DNA from 2 places in the Paenibacillus sp. FSL H8-0261 genome. Region 2 is predicted to be linked to the other one. Evidence: riboswitches for the same ligand, from Rfam matches in the RefSeq annotation. Region 2 holds a riboswitch; the other holds the start of a gene.

Region 1 (16,580 bases), 1.9 Mb from region 2:
GCGATGTCCCGTAACCGAGGTTCGGTATAACTCCATCCGCCCATATTCTTCGGCTCTTCTTGCACCCAGACAATTTCCTGAAGGGATGTGAAGGAGCTTAAGTGAGCACTCAGTTCATGTTCTGGGAACGGATAGAGTTGCTCTAAGCGCAGTACATGTAGCCATGACCAATCTTTGTCTGAAGCAGCTTCTAGCTCTGTTTGGATGTCGATAGCTACTTTACCGCTGCAGACTACTAGACGTTTGACCTCACCTGGCTTCTGGCCTAGCAGAGGCTCAGCTAACACAGGCTGGAATTGTCCGGAAGCGAGCTCAGTTCCGGCAGATGTGCTGCGCGGATTACGAATGAGACTCTTCGGCGTCATAATCACCAGTGGTTTAGCGTCTTCCTGTCCACATAAAGCAGCTTGGCGCCGCAAGACATGGAAATATTGAGAAGCAGTGGTCAAGTTAGCAACGGTCCAGTTCTCTTCCGCGGATAACTGTAGGAAGCGTTCCAATCTACCACTGGAATGCTCGGGTCCCTGTCCCTCGTAGCCATGCGGTAACATGACGACGAGATTGCTGCGCTGCGTCCATTTCGCACGTCCAGCGGCAATGAACTGATCAAATATAACCTGACCTGCATTGGCGAAGTCGCCATATTGTGCTTCCCAGATGACGAAGGTTTCTGGTGCGAACACATTATAACCATACTCAAAGCCTAGCACAGAAGCTTCAGATAGCGGACTGTTATATACGCCAAAGGAAGCGCGAGAATTACTAAGCTGATGAAGCGGAGAGAATAATTCTCCTGTCTTGCTGTCGTGCAGCACCAGATGGCGGTGTGCGAAGGTGCCACGCTGTGCATCCTGACCGCTAAGTCGAATTGGCGTTCCATCCTTCAGGATGGTTGCGAAGGCGAGGGACTCAGCGAGTGCCCAGTCGACCTTTTCACCCTCATTCAGTGCGTCCTTGCGACGCTGCAGAATTCGCTCCAGTTTCGGATAGACTTGGAATCCATCAGGTACGCTCAGTAGCTCACGATTAATCTCTTGCAGACTGGAGATCGGTACGGCTGTAGTGCCTGCCGCTGAGCGATCTGTATGAAGAGGAATGAAGGCCTTTGGTTCTTTTTTCTTGTGATTGCCTTCCTTCATACTATCGTACGCACGTTGCAATACGCCTTCTGTTTCAACGTGCATCTTTTGTACATCTTCAGCTGTAAGAATTTTTTCACGCTGTAGCCGCTCCGCATACACCTTGTAAACGGTTGGATGATTGCGTACCTTACCGTACACGATAGGTTGTGTAGTTTCAGGATCATCCATTTCGTTATGTCCATGACGACGATAGCCGATGAGATCAATAACGAAATCCTTTTTGAATTGATTGCGATATGCACTAGCTAAACGAACTGCTGATATACAGGCCTCAGGATCATCAGCATTGACATGGATAATTGGAATTTCATATCCTTTGGCGATGTCACTCGCATAATGCGTTGAACGGGAGTCTTCGCTTTCTGTCGTAAAGCCGATCCGGTTATTAACAATGATATGGATCGTCCCGCCATTCTGATAACCTTGAAGTTTGCCAATATTAAGTGTTTCTGCAACAATCCCTTCACCTGGAAAAGCAGCATCGCCATGCATCAGTACCGCCATAGCTTTACTGGTATCAATCTTCGGCAATCCGGCTGTGCTCCGATCTTCTTGAGCAGCACGAGTGAAGCCTTCCACGACAGGATTGACGAATTCCAAGTGACTTGGATTATTCGCTAGTGTTATTCTTGTGCGTACGGTTTCTCCTTCACGGACAGCGCGGTCTGCACCCAGATGGTATTTCACATCACCCGTCCAGCCATAGTTAATGCCTGTAGAGCCTTCGGAAGGGAAAAGCTCCTTGTTCGGAGAATGATGAAACTCTGAAAATATAATGTCATAAGGTTTGCCCAAAATATGTGCAAGAACGTTGAGGCGACCACGATGCGCCATGCCCATCAGAATATGCTCTGCGCCGTCATGCGCAGCAGCGCGTACGATTTCATCCAGCATCGGTACGAGAGCGTCATTGCCTTCCAAGCTGAACCGCTTCTGACCCACAAAGGTTTTGTGGAGGAAGGTTTCGAATTGCTCTACTTGGATCAGGCGGTTTAGCAGCTCTTTACGTTCTGCATTATTTAAAGGCGCTGGTGAGCTTGTGGATTCTGCCTGTCTGTTCAACCATTTCAGTTCTTGTTCTTCATGCACATGCCCGAATTCATAGGCGATTGTCTTGGTGTAAGCCTGACGCATACGCTGAACTGCATCCCATCCGGTATGCACATCATTCGGCGCATTCTCCCAAATGAGCGTGGCAGGTAGTGCGAGCAGATCCTCACGAGTCAGCTCATAGGTTTCGAGTTCAAGATATTTAGCCATGGGATTGTGATCGCGCTCAAGCGGATCAATATCAGCGGCCATATGGCCATATATACGAATATTAGCGATTAGCTTGGAAGCTCTTACTGCCTTTCTAAGCCATTCGGTGTCTCCCGAAATGCGAGGCTGTGGAGCCGGTTCGCTATCCGGTGTTAGGGGTGGGGGACCCGAATTTGTAAAAAGCTCGCGATAATTATTCTCTACGGTGGAAGGATCTTTCACAAACTGTTCATATCTTTCTTGAATGTAGCCTAAATTGGGTCCGTAATACTTACTCCAAATGGATTCGTTATAGGGCTCTTTGGCTGCCATGAATACATCCTCCTTAACGGATGAACTCCATACGTGACATTTTGTGTCAACGCTTACTGGAGCTGTGATGATTGCGGTTTCATTTCTCATCTTATTGTGCTACTTTCCACACGTGTAATCAATTCATTCTTTCGTCCAATACGTTCGCAAAATGGTATGGGTTAGCTTGTTCTAATGAAAAGAACGCTGTTTCTTCTCATTACCCATTCCTAAGGCCCACTAAAATGATTCTAATATCCTTATTTTTAACTAATAGGGAAGGAAGTATCATTCTATCGGCTTAATTAATTTTATGAATAGGACGAGTATCGTGTTAAAAGGACAAGATATCGCACAAAAGAGCTTCTATTTTTTGTTTTTTAATGGAAAAACTAATCAGAAATCGACACACTTTTCCACTTTAGTATAGTATAATGTTATTGCAGTTAGCGATTTTCATATATTTCAAAGTAGATCCTTTCGTGTAAAGGGTCCAGTAAAAGGTAAACCTGCCGAAAGGCAGGGGCACAAAGTCGCGGGTCTAAGGTAGAAATACTATGACAGCCGGATTGCCTGGGGACGTAAAATCTTAGGAGGAGATTTTTTGGACAAGTCCAACCAGGGAAGCAACAGAGAACAGCAGGTCATTGATCTAGACGTTGAGTGGGTACATTTATTATTAGCAGCTAAGAAGGCTGGCATAAAGGCAGATGAAATTCGTCGATTCTTTCATGAGAAGACTGTGCAAGCCGTGCAGTAATACATTTAGTGCGTTATATTTTGAAAAAGGGCCCAGCGATAACTCGCTGGGCCCTTTTTCGGTATATAAGAAAGTATACAAGATAAATAGTCCTTATATTTTACTAGAATATAAAACGCCTTCGCGGTCCATGTTAGGAGGGCGAAGGCGCTTATGTTTGATAGTATGAGTAGAAGAGGATCTTATCAGGTCAGGTGGAATATTAATCCTTCTGATCAAGGCGCCATTTCTGGTAGTCCAGAAACTCCTTGAATTCGCGTTTGCTTATGCCTGAGGCCATAGCTTCCTGCACCAATCGGAACCATTCCGAATCTAAAGGTGACTCCTCAGCATCATTAGGTTCTCCATAGAGCAAAGCGTGGATGGATACCTGAAGCGCATCGGCGATCTTTTCGATAAACTGGATTGAAGGATTGGATTGGATGTTTCTCTCCACATTGCTAAGATACGATTTAGCAACATCCGCTCTGTCCGCAAGCTCAGATAGGGATAACCCCTTTTCTAGGCGGAGATGCTGGATACGTTGGCCCATATTTTGTGCCACTATGCTGACGCCCCTCCGTAATTTTTGTTATTAGTATAGCAAATATCGATAAATTCGACAAAGTTTATTGTAAAGAGAAGAGCAGCATCTACTTATCCGCTTTCCGGAATAAGAATCTGCTGCTCTTCGAATGGAAGACTTATTAGATTATTTAGCGGATCCAGCAGTTTGCTTACCTACGAAATCCCAAGTCAGAGTTAATGAATCTTTTTGGAAGTAGTTTTGCTCTTGGCCGTTATCAACAAATTCGAATTGAACGGTGAAGCTATCATTTGTGCCGGCCTTAATTCCAGATGCTTCGCTAGTACCCCAGATTGCATCAAGTCCAGTATTTTTTACGAGATCCGGTGTCTGAGTCTTCAAATCGGCTAGGGTAGTTTCCCAAACTACTTTCTCTTCACTACCAGGTAAGATGCCGCTTTTATCTTTATTCACCAGGAATTTAACTTTGATGGATTTTGCCAAATCGTTAGCGCCGTTGTTACCACCTACATCATTAATAGAGGTAGCTGTTTTGAGGAGGATCGAACCGATATCAAGTGTACCGTCATTTTTTAGTTTGAAGTCTCTTTTGATCGTATCGCCTGGCTTCAGATCCTTCAAATCAACGATAACTGAAGGGTCGGAGTTCAAATCGAGTGTACCTGCAGCAAATGTAGCAGTGCTTTGTGCAGTGTCACTAAAGTAAGCGAAGGTTCCTCCACCAATCAATGATAAACCCAGTGCTGCTGATGCTACGCCAAGACCCAATGTTTTTTTGATACCCATAATTAAAATTCCTCCTCGGTTTTTGTGGTTTTTTTATAAAAGTTATATATTGTAACTTCCGGTTCGTAAGCGGAAGCGGACAATCAACGAATTACTGTATTTCAGTTGGAGGTGGAGAGGTGGGAAGTATAGCAGCATTTTTCTTTTCGAGTGCAGCTACAGCCTTCCATGATGAATACAGGGCATAGAGCAGGAGCATCAAGCCTGGTACGATCATGAGCACAACACTTCCAGCTTTGGAAACTGCGAAATTCATAGCGTAACCTACGTAAGGTACGGTGACCCCGGTATACTCAGCTACAACATTCGTGGAACTGGTAGGGTTCATATCAGGCGCATCATTGTTATCGCCTTTCGTGCGATACATGGCTTCACCAGTAGCGTTGTTCATTGTTGCTTCTACAACACGGTGAGTAATGAGCAGGTTTTCTTCATTTCTAAAGGTGATCACATCGCCTTTTTTGAAGCGATTCATATCTCCTCCGGGTTTTAAAGCGACAATCGATCCGGTTTGAATCCCTGGTTCCATCGAACCTGAGAGTACCGATTTGATCTGGTATCCGAAGAAGGCAGGTTCACCGCCGGAGGCCTTTGATAAAACTACGGCTACCACCAGCAGAATGAATATCACAAGCATGATGCTCGATAATGTATTGTTGATCATTTTTTTAATCCGCATATTATTCGCCACCTTTAACTTGTTGAGGGTCCGAAGGGGCTGGTGTTGCTACCGGTGGGGAAGTGGTTGTATCTTCCGCTTTTGGCGCCTCCTGAGGAACCGCTTGCTGTGGTACATCTTTTGGAATCGTTAGCTCTTCACCAATTTCCGGAACGACCGGGTTAGTGGCTGGGGCTTCAGGCTGTTCTTTATTTATGTTCTCTGGAGTAGCTTCACCTTTCGGTGGAGTCACTTCCGTTTTTGCTTTCTCCTCAGCTTCTTGCTTTTCTTTTTTCTCCAGTGCCAAACGTTCTTCTTCTTTCTTCGTTTGTTCCAGCGCCTCTAGTCGGGCTTTCTCAAGTGCTTCCAACTGTTGTTCACGGGTTTGACTGATCAATTGGAGCTGACTCTGAAGATTGCTGATTCCTGAAGTAGCCGATTCTTTAAGATCATTCATTTCAGTATTGAGATTTTCATAAGTGGAGGTAAGTTCGCTAGAGATATTGCCGGCCGGCTGACTAAAAGGAATCAGGAAAGGTAACGGCTGCTGAAACGCCTCGTTGCGTAACTCGGGTTGTCCATATACATCACTGGTCACTACCGAAGCAAATGGAAGCCCGATGTCGTGTATGGAGTTTAGATATTGGATGACTCCCTTTAAGGAAGCATTCAGGGATTCAGAGATTACACCGCTTTGATTCAGGCTGCTTTGCAGCTCTCTGAAGAATTGTTCATCCTTGATTTCTAGACAGTTTGAATCTAGAGAGGTCATATATCCTCCAATCTGGAATAGGACGGCTGCTGCTGCGTTCAGCTCTCCATTGATTTCGTTCCAAATTTGGCTGTTGGTGGCCAGTTGCTCATTCACGCCATCGATTTGAGATTGAAGCGCGGAGATTTGTGTGGAAATCTCTTGCGCTGCGACATCAAGCTCATCCAGCGTCATGCCTTCTATTCCCGAAACGTCTGAGAGACTGCCTGAAGGGGTATAGCTTTGCAGCGATCCTTTTAAAGCAGTAGCTCTTTCGATATGATCTTTGAGTTCTGTTAGAAGCCCCTTGATCGAGTTTGGAAATACTTCGCAAAAGCTAATTGTGCTAGTGGTTTGCGTAGTAGCTCCAAAACCACCATAGGTACTACCCACTTGCTGCGAGGTAGTCAGAAACAAGACGGAGACAGCCATTCCTGATTGCAGAACACGTAATCCGATTTGTTTCTTTCGTTTAGGTCTTCTTTTTGCTGATCTGGGTCTCAGAGGAATACCTCCCCTCAATGTCTTGAGTTACTTTGGTTCGTTATTGTTGTTCTTTATTGAGAACAACTTCTGTAATGAATAATACATGGAATAAATTGAAAAGAAAACTGTCAATAAGTCTCGTTTGTGCTCTATAAAGAACAAAAATGTTAATTTATCTCTATTTATCTCGGTTTATCGCTTGATATCTATTTTTATTCGCAATAGAGAACGATGCATAGGAGGGGAATGTATTAAAAATAGCCTAATCATGCGAGAGGCACGATTAGGCTATTAAGAATTCTTGCGAGTTTAATTGTGGGCTCAGTTAGGGAAGACGAGTACCACGTGAACTAACATATAGGTCATACCATTCTTTACGAGTAAGCTCCAGCTTGTCCGCATCGGCGCAGGAAGCGATGCGCTGCGGATTCACAGTCCCAATCATAGGCTGAATAGCTGCCGGATGTGTCATTAGCCAGGATAGCACTATGGCTTCGGGTGTTGTTCCTTTTTCATCTGCAAGTTGTTTAACCATGGCAGCTGTCTGGACGATATTCTCTGGTTGATCCTCTAATGAACGTCCGCTAAATAAGCCTTGTGCGAGTGGGCCCCAAGCTTGAAGCTGAATGTTCTCCATTCGACAATGTTCAAGGGTTCCTTCGGGAAAGGTAATATCCTTCCAAGGTTCACGGTTTACACTGATTCCAGCATCGACCCAGCTGAGCTTGGCTAGGCTCATGTGTAGCTGGTTTACGATAAAAGGTTCATCGCAATAGGCTTGCAGCATTTTGATCTGCGCTGCGCTCATATTGGAGACGCCGAAATGACGAACTTTACCTGTTGCCTTTAATTGATGCAAAGCAGAAGCTACTTCCTCTGGATCCATTAGGGGGTCAGGCCGATGGAGCAGCAGAATATCAATATACTCCGTTCCTAGTCGCGACAATATTCCTTCTACACTGCTTAGAATATGCTGGCTTGAGAAGTCAAAGACATTAGAGCTGTCTCCAGGCTCCATTAGCTTAATACCGCACTTCGATTGAATAATGATTTCTTCGCGGAGTCCTGGGCGTTCTTTAAAGATTTGACCGAATACCTTCTCGGCTTTACCACGGGTATAAATATCTGCGTGATCAAACATATTGATACCAATAGATAGTGCTGCGTCGACGGCTGCATGTCCTTGCTTAACATTCTCGGCGGTAATCGGTTCATGATTCCAGCCCCCACCAAATCCCATACAACCTAGAGCAATACGGCTGGCTGGTATACCGCGCTTGTTTAAAGGCAGTGTTCTCAACAATGTGATTCCTCCTAGGAAAATATGATTGCGTACACGTACATATTGTACACGCTTAGATTCTAGTATGGTATTTATTGTCTCTGCAAAAGCGAAAAAAAGAGTAGAGGTCCTAAGGACTCTACTCTGTATTAAGTGGTGTTCCAATGTCATTCAACTTGCGTGCTACAACATCATCATAGAGACGTTGTAGCCATTTTAGTTCAATAAGGGTGTGTTCATAGGTGCCGTACATGAGATGAAGGGCGGAACGAGGAACAATAGGAATATGTTCTTCATATACCTGATAAGCCAGATTCACCTGATGTTCGGTTTCACGAATACGTTCTTCGAGCAGCTTCTCCACTTTGTTTTGATCAACATGACGGGACATGGCTAGAGCCATATACATCGGATGATAGAAGGGCTCGTTCTTTTTAATTTGCTGTAGAATTAACTGCTCGAATAAATTTTTACCTTGCTCAGTAATACCGTAAATGGTTTTGTCTGGGCGATCACTGCTGCTAATCACTTCTAAAGCTTCGATATAACCATCTTGTGCAAGTTTATCGACAGCATAGTAGAGAGACCCAAGCTGGAGCTTTGTAATCCGGTCCATGGAGCGCTCTTTCATGACTAGTGTAATTTCATAGGGGTGCATATTTCGTTCAAGCAATAGTCCGAGAATAGCCAATTTCATCGACATAATCGTTACCTTTTACCCTCGGACGCCTGAGCAGTTTTACTCGGAATGGTGAGGCGGTCTTTTGGCATAAGCAGCACAAAGACTAAACCAAGGACGGCAGGAATCATGGCCCACATAAAGGTATGTGCGATTGAAGAGGACAGTGCACTAGATATTTTTTCTAAAATTTCAGGTGGAATCTTGGCTCTTGCTTCAGGTGTCAGGGCTGCCCGTGGATCGCCGAAGGCTGCTGACTGCTCACTTCCGCCAAAAGCTTCGCTAATGCTGCTAGTGAAGTTGTTACGCTGAATAATACCGAAGATCGTAATCCCCAACGTCATCCCAAGCGAGCGCATAAAGGTACTTGTTGATGTTGCCGAACCGCGTTGGCGCATATCGAAATTATGGATAGCTGCCATGCTTAGCACGGAGAAGGAGAAGCCCACGCCGAATCCAGTTAAGGCCATGAATACATTAAGCATGAGACGGGAGGTATCTGGTGATAAAGTGCTTAGACTGTAGACGCCTGCTACAAAACAGACTGCGGATAGGATCATAATGTTGCGGAAGCTGGTTTTGGTTGTAAGTAGCCCACCGGTCTGACTGCCCACGACCGTACCGATCATCATCGGCATGAGGATCAGTCCAGAATTCGTAGCGGAGCCGCCAAATACGCCCTGTACAAAGATAGGAATGTAGATGGTGGCTACGATAAAGGCAGAGCCATAGAACAAGGCTGTCACACTACTTGTTGCAAACAACCGTTTACTGAACATCGCGAACGAGATAACAGGTTCAGCCGCCACTCTCTCAATGAGGATGAATGCCAGCAAGAGTACAGCGAAGCCGGCGAATAAGCCGAGAATGACACTGGAATCCCAAGCGTATTGATTGCCTCCCAGTTCTAGCGCAAACATTAGGCAGATAATGGCGCCGACGAGAGTGAAGGCTCCGCCCCAGTCGATGCGCTGTTTAGCGTGAGAGATCGATTCTTTGTAAGAAGTTGCAATCAGAAAAAGTGCAATAATTCCGAGCGGCAGGTTAATGTAGAATACCCATTGCCAGCCTACATAGTCGGTAATATATGCACCCAATAATGGTCCGAGTACACTGGAGATTCCGAAGACCGCACCGAAAAGGCCGGTCAGCTTTCCTCTTTTTTCAGGAGGGAAAATGTCGAAAACGATGGTGAAGGCGATAGGCATTAGTGCACCGCCGCCGATTCCTTGAATTGCCCGGTAAATACTTAGTTGTGTAATACTGGTTGCAGTACCGCACAGTGCTGAGCCAATCAGGAATACAATCAGTCCGAACATGAAGAAACGTTTACGTCCATACATATCCGAGAGCTTGCCGAAGATAGGGGTTCCAGCCATTACCATGACCATATAGGCCGAAGTGACCCATACGATTTTGTCCAGACCACCAAGGTCGGAAACAATGGTTCCCATAGCTGAAGCTACAATGGTATTGTCCATCGCGGACATCAGAATACCGAGCAGCAGGCCGATAACTACGAGTTTAAGATTACTTTCTTTAGTATGCATGCTTCGCAGGCTCCTTTTTCTAATAGTGATAAATCCGTTCAAAAAATGTTCATAGGTTAGAAGCAAAATTTATTATATTCAAATTTGAATAGGGTAGCAATAGTTTTTTTCAAATATAAGAAGTATAAGTTTCACACAATACTATATGTCTTATATTTCTCGCTTAAACGCTTACCGTCCTTATAAGGACACCGCAGGCGTTTAAGCTTGAAAAAATGGGATTTGGGGGATAGGAAATAAAGAACGCCTCTTGACATACCCTACGGGGGTATATTATATTATTGGCAAGGAGGCTGATTCTTATGTCTACTAGTAAGCAAGAACAAACTGAGAAATCCTGCGAAGCTGACTGTCATTCTTCAGCATCTGGAGAACGAATGAGTCATCATTCGACAGATTTCAAAAATGGTTTGAATACTCGCCTCAACCGGATTGAAGGCCAGATCCGCGGGATAAAGGGTATGATAGAGCGGGATACTTATTGTGACGATGTGCTCAATCAGCTCGCAGCGGTTCAAGCGGCACTAAACGGTGTTGGTAAGATGCTGCTGGAAGGGCATATGAAGAGTTGTATTATTGAACGAATCGAAGCCGGTGAACATGAGGTTATCGATGAGCTGCTAATTACGGTTAACAAATTAATGAAATAATAAGCTAATGCTCCTTGAGCATGGCTTCATAACATTTACTGGAGGTAATTATAATGTCGAACGCTACATTAAACGTTGAAGGAATGTCTTGTGGTCACTGTGTCAACTCTGTAGAGAAGGCTGTAGGTAATCTTGGAGCTACTGCTAAAGTTGATCTTGCTGCTAAAAAAGTTTCCGTTGAGTATGATGAGAACAAGGTGAGCCTTGGAGCTATTAAAGAAGCTATTGAAGAGCAAGGGTATGATGTAGTTTAATTTGAAGCAAAGTAATAAGGCTTGGAGCTGTATGGGAATGCCATAAGCTCCAATGCCTTTTCTTTTTATAGAAATTATCATACTCTATAGGGGTATGAGGAGGCTTTGGAATCATGGATAAGTTAAAAATAACAGCTTCACCCAATGAACAGCAAGCGACCGTACAGATTACAGGCATGACCTGTTCTGCTTGTGCAGCTCGAATTGAGAAAGGTTTGTCCCGGATGGAGGGTGTTTCTCGCGCAAATGTAAATTTAGCCTTGGAACAAGCCACTGTCGGATTCGATCCTTCTGTATCAGGGTTACCACAAATTGAAGATAAAATCCGCGCTCTTGGTTATGATACCGTCAAAGAGACCGCGGATTTTGATATATCAGGCATGACCTGCGCTGCATGCTCGGCGCGGATCGAAAAAGTGTTGAGTCGTACGCCGGGGATCGCAGCAGTGAATGTGAATTTAGCGCTGGAAACGGCACATGTAGAATATACTCCCGGTAATATTAGTCCAAGAGAGATCATGGAGAAGGTAAGCAATATCGGATATAAAGCTACTCTTAAAGAAGACCGCAAGGATCATGTGGATCGTCGTGTACAGGAAATTCAGCATAAGAAGTGGAAGTGGATCATTTCTGCTATTCTTTCTTTCCCATTGTTATGGGCGATGGCAGGTCATTTCTCATTCACAAGCTGGATTCCAACACCGGAGTTATTTATGAATCCTTGGTTTCAGCTTGTTCTGGCGACCCCCGTACAGTTTATCATCGGTTGGCAGTTCTACGTAGGCGCGTATAAAGCACTTCGTAACGGAAGTGCCAATATGGATGTGTTGGTCGTACTGGGGACATCAGCAGCGTATTTCTACAGTCTTTATCTGACGATTGATTCATTAAGTATGAAGGGAATGAATCATACCGCCCCAATGTATTATGAGACGAGTGCTGTACTCATCACGCTCATCCTCGTCGGTAAATGGTTCGAGGCGCTAGCCAAAGGACGTTCCTCTGACGCTATTAAGAGCTTAATGGGGCTTCAGGCAAAGACGGCTCTCGTGATCCGCGATGGCAAAGAAATGAATATTTCGACAGATGAAGTGATTCCCGGTGATATTGTATTGGTGAAGCCTGGAACAAAGGTGCCGGTGGATGGCGAGGTAGTAGAGGGTTCTTCTTCTGTGGATGAGTCTATGTTGACCGGAGAAAGTATTCCTGTAGAGAAAAAACCTGGAGATACCGTTATCGGTGCTACATTAAATAAGAATGGGATTTTAAGAATTAAAGCCAACAAAGTAGGAAGAGACACTGCTCTCGCTCAAATCATTAGAGTAGTGGAGGAGGCCCAAGGCTCCAAAGCGCCGATCCAGCGGATCGCGGATGTCATCTCAGGTATTTTTGTACCGATTGTTGTAGGCATTGCGATGATCACTTTCTTGGTCTGGTACTTCTGGGCAGCACCTGGTCAATTTGCCGATGCCCTTGAAAAAGCTATTGCGGTGCTCGTAATCGCTTGTCCATGTGCGTTAGGTCTTGCAACGCCGACCTCCATTATGGCGGGATCGGGCCGCGCTGCGGAGCTTGGTATTCTGTTCAAGGGTGGTGAGCATTTAGAAGGCGCACAAGGGATTAAGATCGTTGTTTTGGATAAGACAGGTACGGTTACAAATGGTAAGCCCGTGCTGACTGATATCGTGACTACCACTGGAATTGCCGCTTATGGTAAAGAAAGTGCAGAGAATCGTCTATTAGCTTTAACTGCGGCAGCCGAGAAATTATCAGAACATCCGCTTGCGGAAGCAATCGTAGCAGGAGCCGCTGACAGAGGTTTGATCTTACCCACCGCTGAACAGTTTGATAATGTACCTGGACGGGGAATTATGGCTGTTGTCTCCGATCAACAAGTTAGGGTGGGTACACGGCGTATGATGGAAGATCATCAATTGGACATCACAGAGTGGACCCCAGTCATGAAGAGACTGGAAGAGGCAGGAAAGACAGCTATGCTTGTAGCGGTGGACGATGATATTGCCGGGATTGTCGCTGTGGCGGATACGATTAAGCCAACCTCTAAAGCAGCTGTAGCTGCGCTTCATGCGATGGGCATAGAGGTCATTATGATTACAGGTGACAATAAAATCACCGCAGAAGCTATTGCGAAGCAAGCAGGTATTCGAAAAGTGTTAGCAGAGGTTCTACCAGAAGGCAAAGCGGAGGAAGTTCGTAAGCTGCAGCGGAATGGGACAAAGGTAGCTATGGTTGGGGATGGCATCAATGATGCTCCTGCACTGGCTACCGCAGATACGGGCATGGCGATTGGTACAGGGACGGATGTAGCAATGGAGGCTGCAGATATTACACTGATGCGGGGAGATCTGAAGAGCATACCCGATGCCATTATGATGAGCCGTAAAACGATGAGTAATATTAAGCAGAATTTGTTCTGGGCACTTGCATACAATACAATAGGTATACCGATTGCTGCACTCGGATTTCTGGCTCCATGGCTAGCTGGAGCTGCGATGGCATTCAGTTCTGTGTCCGTCGTCTTGAATGCACTTCGTTTGCAGCGGGTAAAGCTTTAAGAGAAACCTAACTATGTAAGGAGTGGCCGCTGTGCAAGAAAACAACGAGACAATATCTCTATTAATGAACCATGCATCTGTCCGCAAGTATCAGGATAAGCCAGTAAGTGAAGAGCAGCTTGCAGCTATTATTGAAGCAGGCCAAATGGCTTCGACTTCCAGCAGTGTACAAGCCTATAGTGTTATTGCAGTGACTGACCCGGCTATAAAAGCAGAGCTTGCCGGATTATCGGGTAATCAGGCTTATATCGAACAATGCCCAGTCTTTTTGGTCTGGTGCGCGGATTTATATCGGCTGCGTGAGGTCACAAAACCTCATTTGCAGGGAGAGACATCGTATGAAGATTCTACGGAGAACCTTATTGTAGCTACCGTTGATGTTGCGCTTGCTGCTCAGAATGCTGCTGTGGCTGCGGAATCACTCGGGCTCGGGATTGTTTATATCGGCGGAATCCGTAACCGGATTGCGGAGGTTTCTGAGCTGCTTGGACTGCCCGAGCTGGTTTACCCGATATTTGGAATGTGTGTGGGCTACCCTGATGGAGCCTCAAGCCTGCGTCCGCGTCTGCCATTAGAGGCTGTTCTACATCGCAATCGCTACAATGCCGAAACCACAGTGGAGCAGGTCAAGACTTACGATAAAGTCTCTTCAGACTATATGCGTGAGCGGACGCATGGTGCCAAGGATACACCTTGGTCGGTGATTATGGCAGAACGGCTGGCACAGCCAGCGCGAATGCATATGAAGGAATTCCTGCTCGAAAAAGGATTCTTCAAGAGGTAATCTAGCGTTTTCGCTTAAAGAGGTTGCTCTATTCGTAGTTAATACTACGGATAGGGCAACCTCTTTTTCGTACCCTGAGGCATGAAGGTGACAGTTGTCATCTTAAAGAAATGACAGTCCATACTAATGTCAGGTCTCCTTTTTCCATATGATTGAAATAGATCAAACGCATTCGGAATCGGAGGGGTTACGAAATGGACAGTGTTATTGAGATGAATGGAGTTAGCAAATTATATAAGGATAAGAAAGCAGTAGATAATATCAGCTTCAACATTGCCAAGGGTTCGATTACAGCTATTCTTGGACCGAACGGAGCAGGCAAAACAACGGCATTGGGAATGTTATTGGGGTTATTAGAGCCCACTGAAGGTACAGTGAAAATATTTGGACAACATCCAAAAGATAAAATCGTACGTGAAAAGACCGGCGCGATGCTGCAAGAGGTAAGTGTGATGGATCGGCTGAAGGTTCGGGAGATCATTGCTCTGATCCGTAGCTATTATCCACAGCCGATGGATATGGAGTTTCTAATTAAAGCTACAGGGCTTGCGCCAGCGGATCTGAATAGATACGCCGAGAAGCTCTCGGGCGGTCAAAAGCGTAGTCTAGGCTTCGCGCTGGCCCTGGCTGGTGATCCAGAGCTGATCTTTTTCGATGAACCTACGGTTGGACTTGATATTACTTCCCGGCGGCGGTTCTGGGATACGGTTCGTGGACTTGCGGAGCAGGGCAAGACGATTGTGTTCACGACACATTACTTGCAGGAAGCTGAAGATATTGCGGATCGTATTCTGTTGTTTAGCAAAGGCCATTTAGTTGCTGACGGAAGTCCAGATGAGATTAAATCGCGGATTGTGAAGCGTTCGCTGTCCTTTTTGCCAATAGGTGATCGATCAAAATTACGCAGGAGCCTGCTGGAACTAACCGCTATTGAGGGTTGTTATGAAAAAGAGGGCCGAATTCATGTGACGACAGACGATACGGATGAAGCGCTGCGAGCGATTTTTGTTACTGGACTTCCCGTGAAGGATGTTCGTATAGATCAGGGACGTTTGGATGACGCTTTTGAACAATTGACCATGAACCAAGAGGAGGCTATCTAAAGATGAGATTAATTACTGTACAGTGTAAAGCCGAGATGCTGAGGATCGTCCGTAATCCTTATTACGTATTCTGGTCATTGCTCATGCCCATTATGTTCTACTTCATCTTCACCCGCGTGGTTAATACAGGTAACGATGACCCGACTTGGCGCGCTCACTACTTAATGTCGATGGCAACCTTTAGTGTAATGGGCTCTGCGATCATGACGCTTGGCATTCGTTTGGTGCAAGAACGAACACAAGGCTGGACTACCTTTATTCGGATTACCCCGCTACCGGGTTCCGTCTATTTCTTCGGAAAAATGTTCGGGCAAACGATGATGCATCTGTTTTCGGTCATTTGTATTTTTGCCGCAGGATATTTAATCAACGGTGTCTCCTTATCTGCGGGTCAATGGGTGCTTAGTGGGCTATGGATTCTGATCGGTTCCCTTCCATTTTTGGCGATTGGTACGCTTGTGGGTGCTATGAAACGGGTGGATACGGCTAGTGGAGTCAGTAACGTGATTTATATGGCGCTTGCTGTAGCGGGGGGCATGTGGATGCCAATTGAGATTTTACCACGTTTAATGCAGAAGATTGGTCATTGGTTACCTTCTTATAACTATGGAAATGGGGCGTGGGAGATTGTACGTGGTTCAGCCCCGCATTGGAGTAATGTCTTGATTTTGCTCGGATATTTGGTAGTTTTTATGTTACTATCGGTTTATATTCGAAAAAAACAGGAAGCGGTGTAAAGTAATGACTGAGCGTGGAAAGTTCCAGTTATTTCCGAGAAGTCAGGGGTTTTTCCCTTATGTATGGGCTGTATATCTGATTTTGCCCATCCTGAATTTGCGCGGGGAGACTGGAGTGAAGCTCATTCTAGGTGGGATTATGATAGCGGTGTTTGCCATCAGCTATCGCCAGCTGTATTGGGTTCGGGGTGGCGTGTTTAATGTTTGGTTAACGACTCAAATGGTGATCATCGTGGTGCTTAGCTTGTTCTATACGCCCTTTAATCTGTATATGGGCTTTTTCACCGTGAATTTTATAGCTTATT
Region 2 (16,580 bases):
TGCGACACCAGATAAAGACATCTTCTGCGAACATTTTGTTCGGCTAGGGATGTCTTTTTTGCTGTGTCTGACCGATATTAATAAAGTAGGAATTATAAACTCTCGGAGGTTCCGATGAAGAACTCACAGCACCTCAAAGCATATGTACAGATGCACCCTGATAACAAAATGGCATGGTACTTGCTGGGGAAGGAATACTATAAGAACGGTCAACATGGAAAAGCTAATTATTGCTTCAATCAGGCTGGTGAAGTGTATGAGGCTTTCGAGCATAGTAAGGTACCTGCTGAAATGCTGCGCGAATACGAAGATGGATTGCTGCAAGCGAGTCGCCAGCGTGAGCGCGGCCAACAAAGATTGAGATACATATCACTGGCGCTAATGCTTCTTATACTGTTAATGGTACCTTCAGCAGTGGCTCCGGGTATTGGTGTTACTGAAGAACAAGAAGTCCTTCAAGACACGGCAGCTCCAGAAGTCAAAGATCTGCCAGATCCAAAAGACTCCGTCCAAGAGCCGGTTATTGAGGCGAAAAAAGTGATGTATACAGCGCAAGAAAATGCAACTGAGGCTTCGCAAGGAAAGCTAATGGCGAAAATGCTAATGCGTAAAGAACCTTTTGAAGCTGCTGCGTTAGGGATGGAGCGAGAGGGGAAATGGCTGCTCTGGAAAGAAAAGCTTCCGCTAAATTTCACATTGCAAAAGAATGGAAAGGGACGGCTGGTATATCAGTCTTACGATCCTAAGGAATGTGCATGTGAGCCGCCAGAGCAAGGGCAACTCGCCAAGGATGGAGCAGAATGGCAGGGTGACCAAGAGGAGCTTGCCACACTATGGAGTGCAATTCGGGCTTATCAAGATGCTAAAGGGAAGCTTCCAGATACATTAGCGGATTTGACGGGATCTTTTCCTGAGAACTGGATAGGTGGGACGACAACCGTCATGAAGCGGGAATTCAGCCCTCTTAAAGCGGTGGCTAAGAACAAGATGGCATCGGGAACAGAAGACATAGCGGAGCCTTCAAGCTCATCAAACGATGGTGTGAGGACTATACCGACAGCATTAAGTGTGAGTGGAAGTGTTGCGAGTGACGTTCCTTTTTTTGATCAGCCGCTGAGGGTCGTTGTGGATAAACAAAATCACCGGTTGGCGGTAGTCAGCGGTTCTATTATTCTACGAAATTATGCGGTAGGACTTGGCGGAGATAAGACACCAGAGGGGAATTTCGTGATTACAGATAAAGTCGTCAATCCAAATGGTCGAGATGATGGGGATTTCGGCAGCAGAGGGCTTCAGCTTTCGGACAGTAATTATGCTATTCATGGTACGAATGAGCCTGACAGTGTTGGTAAGGATGAATCACTTGGATGTATTCGAATGGGCCGAGAAGATGTGGAGGAGCTCTTCGCGCTGATTCCTAAAGGTACAACAGTAGTGATTAGTAAAGGGGTTCTGCCTGAAAAGCAGCTTGTGCCGGCTAAACGCTTCAGCTCTACTGCTAAGCATGATCAGACCAACCCCCACAAAGTATACCACTGGCTGAATTAGTTTCCTGCAACGATAAACAGAACGATGATTAGAAGAATTAGTAAAGTTAAACTGACGCCAATCCACATTAGCGCTTTACGGTTAACTTCTTCTTTCTTTTGCTGCAAAGTTGGTGGTTTACGTTTAGTAGACATACTGGGCATACCTTCTTTCTCTCTTAATCGCTGATTACACCTATATTGTAATGCGTTTACAACAAAATTACTATACTCTGCGTTATGTACTCAATATACTCGCACTGTAAAATACTTTTCTTTTGTTCAAGAAAAGGCTAAAATTAAGAAGAAACCTACAGAAACGGGTAGACACGTGGATTAGTGAAGTACCCCTTAAGGAGCGAGAACGGTGTTGTATCGTAATTTTGGTAAACCAATTTTTTTCAAGATTGATCCCGAGAAGGCTCACCATCTCGTCATAGGTGGATTGGATAAATCGTCATCAGTGCCAGGTGGAAGCGCGGCGCTACGTTTAATGTACGGAGTTCCTGAAACGGCGGATTTAGCGGTTGATCTGTTTGGCACGCATTTCCCGACGCCAGTTGGACTTGCTGCAGGTTTAGATAAAAATGCCGATGCGGTAGTCGGATTCTCTTCGATCGGGTTTGGATTTATGGAAGTGGGCACGGTTACCCCTAAGGGTCAACCAGGTAATGATAGCCCTCGTTTGTTCCGTCTTCCTTCGGATGAAGCGCTGATTAATCGAATGGGCTTCAATAATGAAGGGGCTGATGCTATGGCACAGCGTCTGAAGAAAATAAAGAATCGGAGAATTCCTATAGCAGTTAATATTGGCCGGAATAAGATAACTAGTAATGAAGCGGCTCATGAAGACTATCGTCAGTGCATCCGTACGCTTTATCCGTACGGTGATTTTTTTGTGGTCAATATTAGCTCGCCGAATACACCTGGTCTTCGCAATCTCCAGCATGGCAGTGAATTATCGTTCCTGCTGGCTCAAGTGAAGGAAGAAATGGAGATTCAGCGTAAAGCGACCGGGATTACCAAAAGCTTGTTGGTTAAGATAGCACCAGACGTAAGTGATGAAGAGCTGGAGTTTATGGTTCAGACACTGACAGAAGCTGGTATGGATGGTATTATTGCTACGAATACTACATTGAACCGTGATGGACTTAGTCATGAAAAGGCTAATGAGACGGGGGGCTTAAGCGGCAAACCGCTGCGGGACCGCTCAACGGAGATCATTCGCAGTATTTATCGCCAGACGGAAGGAAAGATGCCGATCATAGGATCAGGCGGCATTTTCACCAGTCAGGATGCGTATGACAAGATAAGAGCAGGTGCAAGTCTGGTCGAAATTTATACAGCTCTCATCTACGAAGGACCGGAGGTTAACCGCAAATTGCATGCCGGATTACGGCAGCTATTACGGCGGGATGGATTCAGTCATATCTCTGAAGCAGTGGGCGCTGATCATCACTGAAGGAGACGAAAGGACAGGAGGACGAAGGCGATGGACGGCAGGGACTGGGGAACTTTTTTGCTTCCATATGAACAGACTGTGGAAGAATTGAAAGTTAAATTCAAAACAATGCGTTCGGAGTTGAAGAAAAGAGAGGAATACACGCCGATAGAATTCGTAACGGGGCGTGTAAAGCGGCTGTCAAGCATTCTGGAAAAGGCTAAACGGCTGAATGTGAAGATGGAAGATCTGGAGACGGGGATTGAAGACATTGCAGGAATTCGGATCATGTGCCAATTCGTGGAGGATATCCGCAGAGTGGCCGAATATATCCGGGCCCGTAAGGATCTTGAAGTACTCTATGAGAAGGATTACATCACTAATTATAAAGAGAGCGGCTACCGCAGCTTCCATATGATTATTAAATATCCTGTGCAAACAGCGCTTGGCCAGAAAATTGTGCTCGCGGAGATCCAAATTCGTACGCTAGCTATGAATTTCTGGGCTACCATAGAGCATTCCCTGAACTATAAATATCGGGAGAGTCTACCCGATGAAATGCGTGTTCGACTAAAGACGGCAGCTGAAGCAGCATCGATCCTCGACAGTGAAATGTCCAGTATTCGGGAAGAGATTCTGGAAGCACAGAAGACATTCGAGGAAAACTCGAATATGACCACTCAGATTCTCAAGGCCATTCATCAATTGTATTTCTATCACTTGGTGAATGAGGCTATAGATACGCAGGCTCGCTTTAACGAAATATGGCAGGTTCAGGATATGGAAGCGATGAAGGAACTTCTAGATCATGTGCGGGGACTTCTTTCCGCAGCTAAAAAGGATAGTTTGCCGGATGGCTTATGAACCATTGTACTTGGAATACCTAGTGTACTTTAATCGTGACAGGGATTATTTCGAATGTCACGAGGTACTCGAAGAACTGTGGCTTGCCCAGGAACGAAATCCTTTGTACAAAGCACTTCTCCAAGTAGCGGTAGGGTTATACCATTTTCGCAATCAGAATGTGCGCGGTGCAGCTATTATGCTGAGTGGTGCTTCTGCCAAACTGGAGGAATATCCAGCAGCGACACTCGGCATTAATCTGGCGAAACTCGTGGAGGAAGTGAAAGATTATGTTCGGCGCTTAGCATCATATGATGAGCGGCCATTTTCTTATTACGATCTGACCATAGAGATTGTTGATCCGAGTCTAGCGGACCAAGTGGAGAATGCAGCTGTAGCTATCACACCGAATAACCCTCAACGACGTGGTCCTCAGAGACCGACATCCTTTCATCGTAAGTAAAAGATCCTCTATATATGAGTATTGTATAAGGGACACCCGTAGGGGTGTTCCTTGAATCTTTAAACACCTAAATTTTTGCAATACTATCAGGAGGACGGCATCATGGCGGCACAATTGCCCAGTTCTTTCAGCGAGCGTATGATGGACATGCTGGGAACAGATTATAATCAATTTGCGGATTCTTATAAGGAAACCCCATACGGAGGCGTCCGTGTTAACACCTTGAAGATTTCCGTGGAGAGCTTAAAGGCTCTTTCTACTTTAGGACTGGAACCCATTCCTTGGTGTCCGACAGGATTTTATACAGAGAATGGGGCTAGACCTGGTAAACATCCTCACTACCACGCAGGTTTGTATTACATTCAAGAGCCGAGTGCGATGGCACCTGTGGAATTGCTTAATATTGAACCAGGTGATCGTGTACTTGATTTATGTGCCGCCCCTGGGGGGAAATCTACGCAGATTTCAGCCAAGCTGTTAGGTGAAGGATTGCTGGTTAGTAATGATCTTCATCCAGAACGGACTAAAGCTCTAGCTAAAAATCTGGAGCTGTATGGGGTTCGTAATGGTATTGTTTTGAACGAAAGTCCAGATCATATCGCGGCTGCATTCCCGCTTTTTTTTGACAAGATCTTGATTGATGCTCCCTGCTCTGGTGAAGGGATGTTCCGTAAAGATGAAGACATGGTGAAGCAGTGGGATTCAGGTACACCTGCCAAATATGCTTCCATGCAGCGGGATATTTTACGTTCTGCTGCAACAGCATTGGCACCGGGAGGTACACTTGTCTATTCCACCTGTACCTTTGCTACAGAAGAAAATGAGGAAATTATAGCGGAGTTTATTTCTGAACATCCACAGTTCTCAGTGGTAGCGGTAGGAGGTACAGGCTCATTCGCTCCTGGCTTCGGAGAACTCTCAGGTACAGCAAGACTGTGGCCGCATAAGGTGAAAGGCGAAGGACATTTCATGGCTGTATTGCAACATGGGGGAACTAAGCGCTCAATGGAGGAACGTGATCACTTAGAGGTCAAGTTAAACGAATCTGCAAGAGCAAGAACTACTACTCCAAAAAGTGCAGCACACGTTAAATCATCCAATAAATCAGAAGGAAGACGGGGCAAAGAAGGGAAACCCTCTCACAAACCTACTGGTGGCGCTGACCGTGGTCGGCAAGTTTCAGGTGACGAGCAAGCTTTGACTGCGTATGGAAATTTTGTGCGAGATCAGCTTGGTTGGGAACCGCAAGGATATCCGGTTCTGTTCGGTGACCATCTGTACATTTCTCCACTTCCTAAGGAAAGACTAAATGGATTAAAGACGATCCGCCCGGGATGGTATGTAGGACAAATCCGTAACGGAAGATTTATTCCAGGGCATCCAATGGCTACAGCTTTGCATCCGGAAGAAAGCTGCCGGAGTGTCTCACTCTCCAGTACGAATAATGAAGCTATTTCCTATCTTAAAGGAGAGACGTTGTCGATTTCTCAAGAACGTCTCTCTATTAGAATAGGAAGTGCCCAAAAGGGATACGTTCTGGTCTGCATTGATGGCTACAGCGCAGGCTGGGGTAAGTGGCAGGATGGCATACTCAAGAACGAATATCCCGCAGGCTGGAGGTGGATGTAGCAATGAGCCAATCAGGTAAGCCCGCCAAAAAACAACGATTAGATAAAGTGTTGTCCCATATTGGAGTGGGGTCGCGCAGTGATATCCGTAAACAAGCTAAACAAGGCTTAATATTGGTGAACGGGACCGTGGTAAAAGATAGTGGGTTCCATGTGGATCCTTATGCCGATAAAATAGAGGTAGGGGGAGAGGGTGTTACCTACCGTGAATTCATATATCTTATGATGAACAAACCCCCGGGTGTCCTGTCAGCTACGGAGGACAAGTGGGATCGGACGGTTTTGGATCTTTTAAAGCACGAATATGCACAGTTTGAACCGTTTCCTGTAGGAAGGCTAGATAAGGATACTGTGGGACTGCTGCTGATCACTAATGATGGAAAGCTTGCCCATGAATTGCTGTCGCCACGTAAGCATGTCCCGAAAACGTACGAGGCAACCATCGAGGGCGATGTAGACGCGGATGATGTCGCGGCTTTTGCAGCAGGGGTGGAGCTGGAAGATGGCTACGTTACTTTACCTGCACACTTAACCATTCTTGGAAGAGAGCGCGGCAGCAAAGTGATTTCCCATATTTCACTTATCATCACTGAGGGGAAATTTCATCAGGTGAAGCGTATGTTTCAGGCGGTAGGCAAAAAAGTCACTTTTCTGAAACGTGTATCTATGGGAGAATTGAAGCTGGATGAAAGTCTGCCGCTTGGAGCTTGTCGGGAACTGACGTTAGAGGAACTGGCACTCTTAGGCGCAGATGGGTCAGAAGGATAGTAGAGAAAATGATATATAAATTGATATATATATATTGAATTTGGAAACTTGGGATAAGAGAAGGGAGAGACGGAGGGGAATTTTGGAACTGTAAGAGCGATAGCGACCGCCTTTGTTTCCGGATTTCATCCGCTTTTAAACGGTATAAATTAAGAAATCTGGAAACAACAGCGGCTGGAAGTCCAAACATTCACCATAGTTGCGACTGACACTTAACACAAAAAGCCTCAAGTTCAATTATATATAGAAAAAGAAAGACAAGGATGGTGGAGTATGAGATACAAACTGATTGCACTAGATGTGGACGGTACGCTATTAAATGATGATCACCACTTAAGCTCTGAGAATAAGGAAGCTATTGCTGAGGTTACACGTCTTGGCGGTCAAATCGTATTGTGTACGGGACGCAGTCCACAGAACTCGATTCCTTTCATGGAGGAAATGGGGCTGACTGGTTACGTGCTTGGTCACAATGGAGCAGCGACGGTACGAGTGGAAGATCGAGAAGTGCTGCACCAATATGGTATGGATGCACGTGGTCTTGACCCCTATATTGACTATTGCCGTAAGCACAATATTCATTATGATGTGAATACTGCTTTTGATATGTATGTTGATAATGTAGAGAATCTGACTAAAGAAGCTAATTATATGTATGAGCACTTCCGTATTGTGCCAGCGACGCTGCCCGCATGGGAAGATTTCCGTGAACCGGTTGTTAAGTTTACTGTATTTACACAGCCAGAAATCCTTGACGAAGCTGAACGTGAATGGCGTACTTGGGCTCCTGAGTACAATATTTTGCGGAGTGGTGAATTTTTCGTTGATTTGATGCATCCCGAATCTTCTAAGGGAAACGCATTAAGAAATCTCGCTGTGAAGTTGGGAATTCCGCAAGAAGAAGTCCTCTCAATCGGTAATTATTTTAATGATATTTCTATGCTTACCTATGCGGGGATGGGCGTGGCGATGGATAATTCTCCTGTAGAGGTAAAAGCGGCAGCGAATGCTGTTACGGGTTCGAACAATGAGCATGGTGTGCGTGATGCGCTGGTTAAATATTGTTTATCCTAATAATGGAAAGCATAAGGCGGACTTGAGTCCGTTCTATGCTTTTTTTGTTATGAAGGAAATAAAAGAGATACATAACAGAATTGATTCTATCCAAAAAATAACCCGCCCTTAGGATTAACTAAAAAGGGCGGGACAATAGATTAACTTCCTGTATTAAAGTTTAATTTCCTCGTTCCGGCTAGGAGCGCTATATTTATAGATACCAGGGTTCAGTTCGATTTTTTCGTCGAAAGGAATATCTTTGTAGCTATCAATATTAGTTCCTGTAGATATCATGCCCTTAGGTGTAATTTCAGGCACCACTTCTTTGCCATTAATCCGTAACGTAGTTTGGTTAACGCTTTTGAAGTGAGGAGATTTGGATGATGATTCAACAATCAAATTTTCGCCTTCAGTATAGTACGTGAATTCAATGTCTAATCCATCGACATCAAGTGAAGTGAACTGTTTTTCTTCTTTAGGTTTGTTTATTGTGATCCAATTCTTACTGGTATCACGTTTCTCAATGACAGCATCCTTTAATATAAGTTTCATTGGAACATCGGACCAGTTGTTATACCATTCCGGAGATTCAAATTGAAATAAATGCTGGTAGCTTTCGGAATGATCTCCTTTCAAATTCCAACCCCCAGTGATTGTTTTATCACCTATAACCAACTGAGCGGTATTATAGTGGACAATTCCTTTTTTAAGCGAATCATTTTCATCTATTAGAATTTGGATATCCAAAGGGGTAACCACTAGCTGATCTAAGGTTATACCGGTCTTTTCTTGAAATTCAGGACTGTTATACAGTTTCTTAGTGTAAATCGCCTCACTTGCTTTTTGTCCATCTGCTTTAAAATCGAACTTCCATGTACCTGAAATACGTTTCGCTTCTTCAATGTAACTAAAATGAAGACTAGCTTCCTTCCAATCTGATTCAGTTATATTGAAAACCTGTTCAATAAATAAATCCGATCCTTCGTTAGGCATGATGGTTGGAATTGCCTCATTCTCTTGACCTGCAGTACTAACTACCAAATGTGGATTACCCCGTCCTAAGTCAGATGGTGATGCAGCGACTTTGTAACGGATAATGGTTTGATTGGAAACATGTCGAACGGATTCGATTTGAATGCTTGGATATTGCTTAACTCCAGTATCGATTGTATCCCCTGCTTGATGATTAGATTGTAAGGGAATATTCTGATTACGGTAAAAAATGAGATTCCGTGCTTCAAACTTGTAGTCCTTTTTATCATCCTTTAATGTATCAGGTGTCTCATATACTCCAATGAGTTTCTGGCTTTCAGGATCGTATTCTAAATAACCGTATACCTTTGCCTTGGCACCGGATTCACTAGTCATGGTGTTTTCCTCTGTAGCAAATCCAGTATATTGGGATAGATCAGATTTAGTATCAAGTGATAACAGCATTTTCATTTTTTCTCCGTCAGTTACAACACCGTTCAAATTCATTGTTACTCCTGAACTGGAAGCTTGAAGATTATACTGTTGACCGATGCCGTTATTTAATGCATTGCTCACACTTCGCCCACCAATTTTATCCCAATTAATCGTCATACTAGCGAATACAGGAATGGCGACAAGTAAGAGGCAAGAGAAGACGATGCTGATAGGAACAACCTTTTTATTAGGCCTAGGAGTATTCTGGGAGGCATTCAGATTTCTTTGACGTTTATATGCTTCTTGTTCAATGGTAGTCCACATCAAATCATAATCCGGTCGGGGAATATGTCTATCTTTTTCAATATACAGATTCATTACTACTCAGCTCCTTTAGTTGAGTTCCACCCATTCTATTTAGTATTTTAAGTCCCTTGTTCAGTCTGGATTTTACAGTTCCTTCGGGTATGCTCATAACTTTAGAGATCTCGGGTACAGTCAATTCGTTTATAAAACGAAGGACTACTACCATTCTGATTTTGTCGGGAAGCTGACTGTATAACCCTTGTAATTCTTTTTTAGTTTCCTGTCGATCCAACCGTTTTTCTACAGGGTTTGATTCCTCAGACCTGGATAGTAAATAATTACGTACTTCTTTCATCCACCCCGTCTTACGCCTTTTAATCACACTGTGGCACTCATTCGAAGCAATTCGTAAAATCCAAGATTTCAAGTTTCTTACCTTAGACTTATCCGCTAAGATAACCTTTACAAATACCTCTTGGCAAATATCCTCTGCATCTGCCTGATTTTTCATTAAGTAGTAACAAAAATAATATACTTGTTCTTTATAGAGCTCGAAAATTTCTCGGTCACACATTTTGCTGCACCCCCTGTCTTTGCTGTTCTCATTAATAAGACTTATAAGCGTATGTAATCGTTCATTTTTCATTTTGAGTGAAGTATTTCTTCTGAGCATCATAGCGAATTTGAATGGAAGATAAGTCGTTTACAGGTAATTATAACCATGATAAAATTAGCGGTGGGACATGCGTCCGTAAGCTAATTAAAACTAATTGAATGTCCGCGTTAAAGGTAAAATCATCGAAAGATGATGACACAAAGCCATGGGTCTAAAGCCTTTCTACAGAAGGAAATGATCGCCAGGCCGCCATAGGGATGTCTTATGAAGCATAAAGGATAGCTCTAAGAATATGTAGTCTATTTTGAGCTCTTTTATTATTTCGATCTATACGGCGTTACATTATCGCAAGGGGCTGAAAGGGGAAGTACATGAAAAGTTTTTTCAAAACAATAGGCACTAGTTTGGCAGTAGGTGCTTTATTGCTGTCCGGAACGATCGGATGGATGTCTAATCCTGAAGTCGTGTCTGCAGCTACCACAACAGCAGTAACCGCGGATCAAATGATTAGCAAAGTAACGGCGGCCTCTAAAGCAATAAAGAATTTTCACTTAGATGTGATCAAAAAACAGGATATTCAGAGCGGTGGGGTACGTATCAGCAACACTAACACACTGAAGCTGGATATTAATCGACTGCCGAATTTTGCTGCAGCTGGCACCGTTGATAGTAGTCTTTTAGAAACATCGTACAGTCTATATGCCAATGACAAGGAGTTTTACTATCTTGTAGACGGAAGTGAACTGATCGATGAATCTGAAGATGAAGGTTACGACGATGACGGCGAGCCAATCGATCCCGATGCACAGTATTGGATTGCACTGGAGAAGATGGAGTGGGATTCTTTTTACTCCAAAGGTCAATACGATCCTGTTTCCATGCTTGATTCGGTTAAAAATTATAAAAAATCTATGAAAGTCAGCACTGCTGGCGCACAGACTGTCCTGCAGTTCACGGTAACTGATCCGACAGCAGCTAAGGGAATAATCAAACTCTATGACCAGGAGAACCTCTGGGATGGAGAGACTGTTCAACCTAAAAGCGTAACTTGGAAATTATTCGTCAATACTAAGACCTGGCAAACGGAAAAGCTGACAGTCGATCTGAGTTATGTACTGACAAGTGACGGAGAAAAAGATACATACAACACGAAAATCGAAGCTAAATATTCCAAGAATAACAAAGGTACAACCATTGTAAAACCGGCCGAACTAGAATAATAAGGTCGATTTCATATTGAGCAAAAAGCGCTGTTCTACAGAACAGCGCTTTTTGCTGTATTCTCTATTTTAATAACGTTTCTATTCCTTCTTTAAGATTGTTGTCGTATGTTTCAACATTCGATTCATGAGATTTCGCCGCTCTGTTTTTATGTCGGTGGCGCTTCTCTTTAATGCGTCGCGGATGGGGATGATCTCTGTAATTTTCCTGCCGCTTTTTATTCTTCGATCTACACAAGTCGGGATGTAACCTACGTTAGTTATACTCGTGTTTCCTTTTTCATCCTTCTTTATTTTAAGCGTAAGTATGATACCGCTTTGTGTATAAGGAATATTCATTAATTTAGTAGAAACAAAATTCCCCAATGAGTAAATAACGAATTGTTTTTTTCCCCGAAGCGCTAACGGTTGAAGAACATGTGGGTGAGACCCCAGTATGATGTCGGCGCCATTTTTAAAGAAGAGATTGACCAGCTCTTTTTGCCTCTTGTTTGGAGTGTAACGATATTCGCTTCCGAAATGCAGATAAAGCAAGACTAGATCGACTTTCTTTTTTAAATCTCGAATCTCCCGAATGATCTTGGGCGTAGATATCCGATTAACCAGCCATGGCTTACTCACTGGTACAGGAATTCGGTTAGTTCCTGCTGTGTAGGAGAGGATGCCAATCGTAATTCCTTTGACGTTTTTAATAAGCGTTCTCTTGGATTCTTCTAATGATTTAGCTGTTCCCGTGTGGTCGATTCCATTACGGTCCAGAACTCGTAACGTCCGAACCAGACCCGGGGCACCATAATCCATGCAATGATTGTTGGCCGTTACTAATACGTCGAATCCGGCTTCCTTAAGTGCAGGGGCCAGTTCGTCTGGACATTTGAATATCGGACCGCCTGATCGTGGGCTTTTCCGGCATTCGGGGCCACTTCCAGCAAAGGTGGTTTCGAGATTGCCAATCGTCAAATCAGCCTGTTTCAGATAAGGAGCTACTTTTGCAAACAGGGGGCTGAACGAATAGGTTCCATCAGGCTGTTTAGCATCCGAAATAATATAACGTTTGACCATTAGATCTCCCACAGCAGCTATTTGTATTTCAGTCATGGATATCCACCTTTTTATTATTTTCATTAGGATATGGCATAAAGTTGTTATGGGTTATTCTTTCTTTAAGGCGAAGTGCAAACATTTGTGTGGCTTTTTATTTAAAATGTGACCCAACGCATAATCACTTTATTTAGATCGTCTAAATTAAAGGTATTCATTTTTTTCAAACTTTCATAATTTGATTCAAATCCTCTTTTTTGTTTGGCAGCCATAATAAAATATGGTTGTTGATAAACATTATCAATCAAACATTGGAGGTTATAGAAATGAGTACACAATTCAAGAAAATCGCCGAGGATATTTACTGGATAGGCAAAATTGATAACCGTCATGTTCCTTTTCATCGCCTGATTCTAGAAAAAGGAACTACCTATAATTCCTACTTATTAAAAACAGGTAAGCCGACTGTCATTGATACCGTAGATATGGAATTCGGACGTGAATATGCCGAGTGCCTGGGTGAAATGATTGATCTTCTAGATATTCATTACATTGTCATTAACCATACAGAGCCTGATCACTCTGGTGGACTGGCAGCTCTCGCTGCCAAGGCTGCAAACGCCACGATCGTATGCACCGAGATTGCTGTTCCAGAATTGCAGGAAATGTACAAGCTTCATAGCCGGAACTTCCTGGTGGTGAAAGATGGAGACAAGCTGGATATTGGTGGGAAAACGCTGCTGTTTAAAGAAACACCGTATCTCCATACCGCAGAAACGATGATCACCTATTGTATCGAAGATCAAATCTTATTTCCTTGTGATATTTTCAGCACGCATGTTGCGGTGGAGAATCTATTCAGCGATGAAGCCGGGTTTGATATTACGGAAGATTTCCAGGGCTATTACGCAGCAATTATTCATCCTCACAGAAGATATGTAAGAACACTGTTAGAGGCTGTTAAGGATCTTGAGATCCGGATGATCGCTCCTTCCCATGGGTTTGTGATTCGGAAGGACATACGTAAATATATCGGGATGTACGCCACGTTGAGCCGTGAAACGACGCAAGGAAAAAAGGCAACGATCGTATATACCACCATCAAGAACAGTACTAAGAAGATGGCCAAAATCTTACAGGATTGCTTGCAGGAAAATAATATAGAGACAGAGGTCTGGGATGCAGATAAAAGTAGTGCCACCGATATTCTGAACAGTATAACGTCAGCTGACGCGGTCTTTATTGGCAGCTCCACTAAATACGCGGACATGATTGGGAACCTGGAGAACATTCTGAAAGAATTGCACAATATGAATCTGGAAGGTAAACTTGCTGCAGCCTTTGGCTCCTACGGCTGGAGTGGTGAAGCCATTGAAGTCATTCAGGATTATCTGAATGGAACAAATATGACGGTGCAAAGCACATCTGAGGTTATTAAATCCACGGGGATGACACATGTAGAGTTCCCTGTACGAATCAGATTTTCCCCGAAAGAGCCTGAGAAAGTTCAAAAAATTAAAAACGCGGCTGAATTTGTTTCGGATTTGCTGCTGAGTTCATTTTAGGGAGGAGGAACATAGGATGACAAAACATTACGTTATAGTTGGCGGCGGAGTAGCCGCCGTCCATGCCGCCAAAGCCATCCGTGATCAAGACGCAGAATCGGAAATTTCGATCCTCGGGGAGGAAAGTCAACTGCCCTATAACCGGATTAAGCTGACCAAAGGGCTGTTTACCGACCTGCACAGTGAGAAGGTGCTGATTAAAAAGGAAAAATGGTACCGCGATAATCGTATATCCGTAAAAACCTCGACCCGAATCAGTTCTGTCCACCCGGACCGGCAAATTGTTGTGACAGAAGATGGGCAGCGTGTATCTTATCATAAGCTCCTATTGTGCATGGGAGCGAAGAATCGTACACTCTCCCTTGAGGGCTTCGGCCTGAACAATGTGCATACCCTCCGGGATATGAACGACGCGGATCGATTGAAAGATAACCTGCAGGCTGGCAGTCATGTAGCTGTAATCGGTGGGGGAGTGCAGGGAATCGAAACCGCTTGGGCGCTGTATGAAGCCGGGTATCAGGTGACAGTGATCGAAGCTTCTCACCGGTTGATGGGCAGACAGCTTGATGAGAAATCCTCACAGCTCCTTAAAGAGAACCTTGAACAAGCAGGTGTGAAGGTTATTCTTCAAGCAGATGTGGCGTCTATTACAGGATCAGAGTTTGTTACCGGAATTACGCTGGATGACCAATCTCATTTTTCCTGTGACCATGTAGTCTACTCCATTGGTATTGTACCAAATACGGAACTGCTAAATGGCTCGAGTATTCAAGTCCGGCAGGGCATTATCGTAAATGAACAAATGCAAACAAATGATCCGCATGTGTACGCTGCCGGAGATGTTGCTGAAATTAACGGGCATGTGGAAGGACTGTGGGGCGGAGCGATGGAGCAGGGCCGGATTGCCGGTAGTAATATGGTCGCCAATCTGACTGCGTATCGTAGAGCTGTTCCGGTTACATTGTTTAACGCTTTTGGAGTCTCTTTATTTTCGATAGGCAACGTTGATGAGCGGTATTGCTATACGGTGGTGAACGGAGAAGAAAATGGGGCGTATACGCGTATCTTTGTGAAAGATAACACAATAATCGGTGCGATATCCTGGCAAGGTGCAGCTGCTTCTCTGGCGTATAAAACCGCTGTGGAGCAAGGCATCCCCCTTACGGGGATTGATGTTAACGGGAGTAGCATCGTGGAAATTATGGCTGAAGTACAATCCAGATTGAACTAAACTACTAACTTTATAGGAGATGACAATGATGAAAAAATATATCTGTCTACCATGTGGCTATATCTATGATCCGGCAGTAGGCGATCCTGATGAGGATGTTGTTGCAGGCACTGCATTTGAAGACTTGCCTGAAGATTGGGTTTGTCCTGTATGTGGTGAAGATACAAGCCATTTTGCGCCGGTTGAAGAGAAAAAAACTTCTGCATCTTAAAGGGAAGTAAGGTTTATAAAAAAAATGAACAACAGGGGGGACAGTTATGAAGGAGTATTCTTGCCAATACGCTGCTGAACCTTGTACCCGCAAGGTGCCGATTTTTGCTGCGTTAAGCGATGACGATCTCTCCCGGATCAGTGCCATGATCAAACATCGAAAGTTCACCAAAGGTCAAGCGTTAATTCTGGAAGGAGCACCGTCGGATACGCTGTACATTATTCAGCGAGGCCATGTTAAATTATCCAAAATTACTCCCGAGGGCAAGGAACAAATTTTGCACATCTTGACGAACGGGGATTTTTTCGGGGAACTGAGCATTTTTAACAGCGATGAGCTGAGCAACTTCAGTGCTTATGCTCTAAAAGATACTAACATTTGCATGCTGACTCGAACAGATATGGAGCAGCTGATGACGGAAAATCCGGATATTTCGCTCAGGCTACTGAAGAGTGTGACCAAAAGACTAGCCCATACAGAAAATTTGGCGCAGAGCTTGGCGACCAAAGATCCAGAAATACGAATTGCTTATATGATCATGGAACTCGGTGACAAATATGGCAAACAACGTGGTGCTCATATTCATATTGACCTTCCGTTGTCTCGTGAAGAACTGGCCAGTTATGTTGGGGTCACCCGCGAAACCATCAGCAGAAAATTCTCAAGGTTTGAAGATTCAGGCCTTATTGAACTAATTGGAAACAAGCAAATGCTCATTATAGATCCAGCGGGTTTGGAAAGTTATATGGGGTATTAAAATAGTAATTAAAAATCTAAAATGATAAAGCGGCATTTCTACCATAGATTACGGTAGAGATGCTGCTTTTTTTAGGGGCTCGCTTGAATTCCAGCTCGACTATTACTGGATATACCCTAAAGAAAACACAAGCTTACTCATAGAAAATCCATATTGCAAGCGCTTTATTGCAGGTAGAATGAGGTTAGATTCAATCACTATTCGAGGAAATGGAGGAAAGCTGATGCCACATATTGAGATTAGGATGTACGAAGGCCGAACGAGTGAGCAGAAGGAGGAGATCGTTACTGTATTCACGCGGGAGTTATCCCGAATTATTGAACGGGAGGAACAGTTTATTACCGTCGAATTTCAAGAAATTCCCTTAGATGAGAATGCTCCAGCGAACCTGCTGAAAAAAGGACCTATAGGAAACGGTTATGAAGGCTAAGTTAACCGGGATTGACCTTATTAACTACAAAGCCGACACTAGAAGGTCCCTGCTATCAAACATGTGGAAAT

The links. A riboswitch is a leader RNA that binds a small molecule or an ion and turns the genes downstream of it on or off. The one in region 2 is predicted to bind cyclic di-GMP.
Region 1: it holds a riboswitch for cyclic di-GMP, as region 2 does, so the genes downstream of both, MHI27_RS01875 (anti-repressor SinI family protein) here and MHI27_RS10215 (DUF6612 family protein) in region 2, are expected to answer to the same signal.

What each region holds. Positions count from the first base shown of each region.
Region 1 covers NZ_CP150297.1:418,536-435,115, forward strand. The annotation lists gene MHI27_RS01870 (2-oxoglutarate dehydrogenase E1 component) at 1-2,714, opposite strand, end outside; cyclic di-GMP riboswitch class I at 3,186-3,270, shown strand; gene MHI27_RS01875 (anti-repressor SinI family protein) at 3,298-3,453, shown strand; gene MHI27_RS01880 (helix-turn-helix domain-containing protein) at 3,656-3,985, opposite strand; gene MHI27_RS01885 (TasA family protein) at 4,145-4,765, opposite strand; gene sipW (signal peptidase I SipW) at 4,857-5,444, opposite strand; gene MHI27_RS01895 (hypothetical protein) at 5,446-6,591, opposite strand; gene MHI27_RS01900 (aldo/keto reductase family oxidoreductase) at 6,986-7,963, opposite strand; gene MHI27_RS01905 (PadR family transcriptional regulator) at 8,082-8,645, opposite strand; gene MHI27_RS01910 (MDR family MFS transporter) at 8,651-10,171, opposite strand; gene MHI27_RS01915 (metal-sensitive transcriptional regulator) at 10,549-10,821, shown strand; gene copZ (copper chaperone CopZ) at 10,875-11,075, shown strand; gene MHI27_RS01925 (heavy metal translocating P-type ATPase) at 11,189-13,651, shown strand; gene nfsA (oxygen-insensitive NADPH nitroreductase) at 13,683-14,435, shown strand; gene MHI27_RS01935 (ABC transporter ATP-binding protein) at 14,630-15,538, shown strand; gene MHI27_RS01940 (ABC transporter permease) at 15,541-16,275, shown strand; gene MHI27_RS01945 (sensor histidine kinase) at 16,280-16,580, shown strand, end outside.
Region 2 covers NZ_CP150297.1:2,367,173-2,383,752, forward strand. The annotation lists gene MHI27_RS10165 (L,D-transpeptidase family protein) at 115-1,548, shown strand; gene MHI27_RS10170 (hypothetical protein) at 1,545-1,682, opposite strand; gene MHI27_RS10175 (quinone-dependent dihydroorotate dehydrogenase) at 1,894-2,988, shown strand; gene MHI27_RS10180 (GTP pyrophosphokinase family protein) at 3,019-3,831, shown strand; gene MHI27_RS10185 (DUF309 domain-containing protein) at 3,821-4,273, shown strand; gene MHI27_RS10190 (RsmB/NOP family class I SAM-dependent RNA methyltransferase) at 4,376-5,902, shown strand; gene MHI27_RS10195 (pseudouridine synthase) at 5,905-6,669, shown strand; gene MHI27_RS10200 (Cof-type HAD-IIB family hydrolase) at 6,943-7,743, shown strand; gene MHI27_RS10205 (DUF4179 domain-containing protein) at 7,897-9,510, opposite strand; gene MHI27_RS10210 (RNA polymerase sigma factor) at 9,494-10,012, opposite strand; cyclic di-GMP riboswitch class I at 10,217-10,308, shown strand; gene MHI27_RS10215 (DUF6612 family protein) at 10,426-11,274, shown strand; gene MHI27_RS10220 (CapA family protein) at 11,356-12,372, opposite strand; gene MHI27_RS10225 (FprA family A-type flavoprotein) at 12,642-13,880, shown strand; gene MHI27_RS10230 (NAD(P)/FAD-dependent oxidoreductase) at 13,897-15,111, shown strand; gene rd (rubredoxin) at 15,140-15,322, shown strand; gene MHI27_RS10240 (Crp/Fnr family transcriptional regulator) at 15,369-16,079, shown strand; gene MHI27_RS10245 (4-oxalocrotonate tautomerase family protein) at 16,303-16,509, shown strand; gene MHI27_RS10250 (ABC transporter permease) at 16,499-16,580, shown strand, end outside.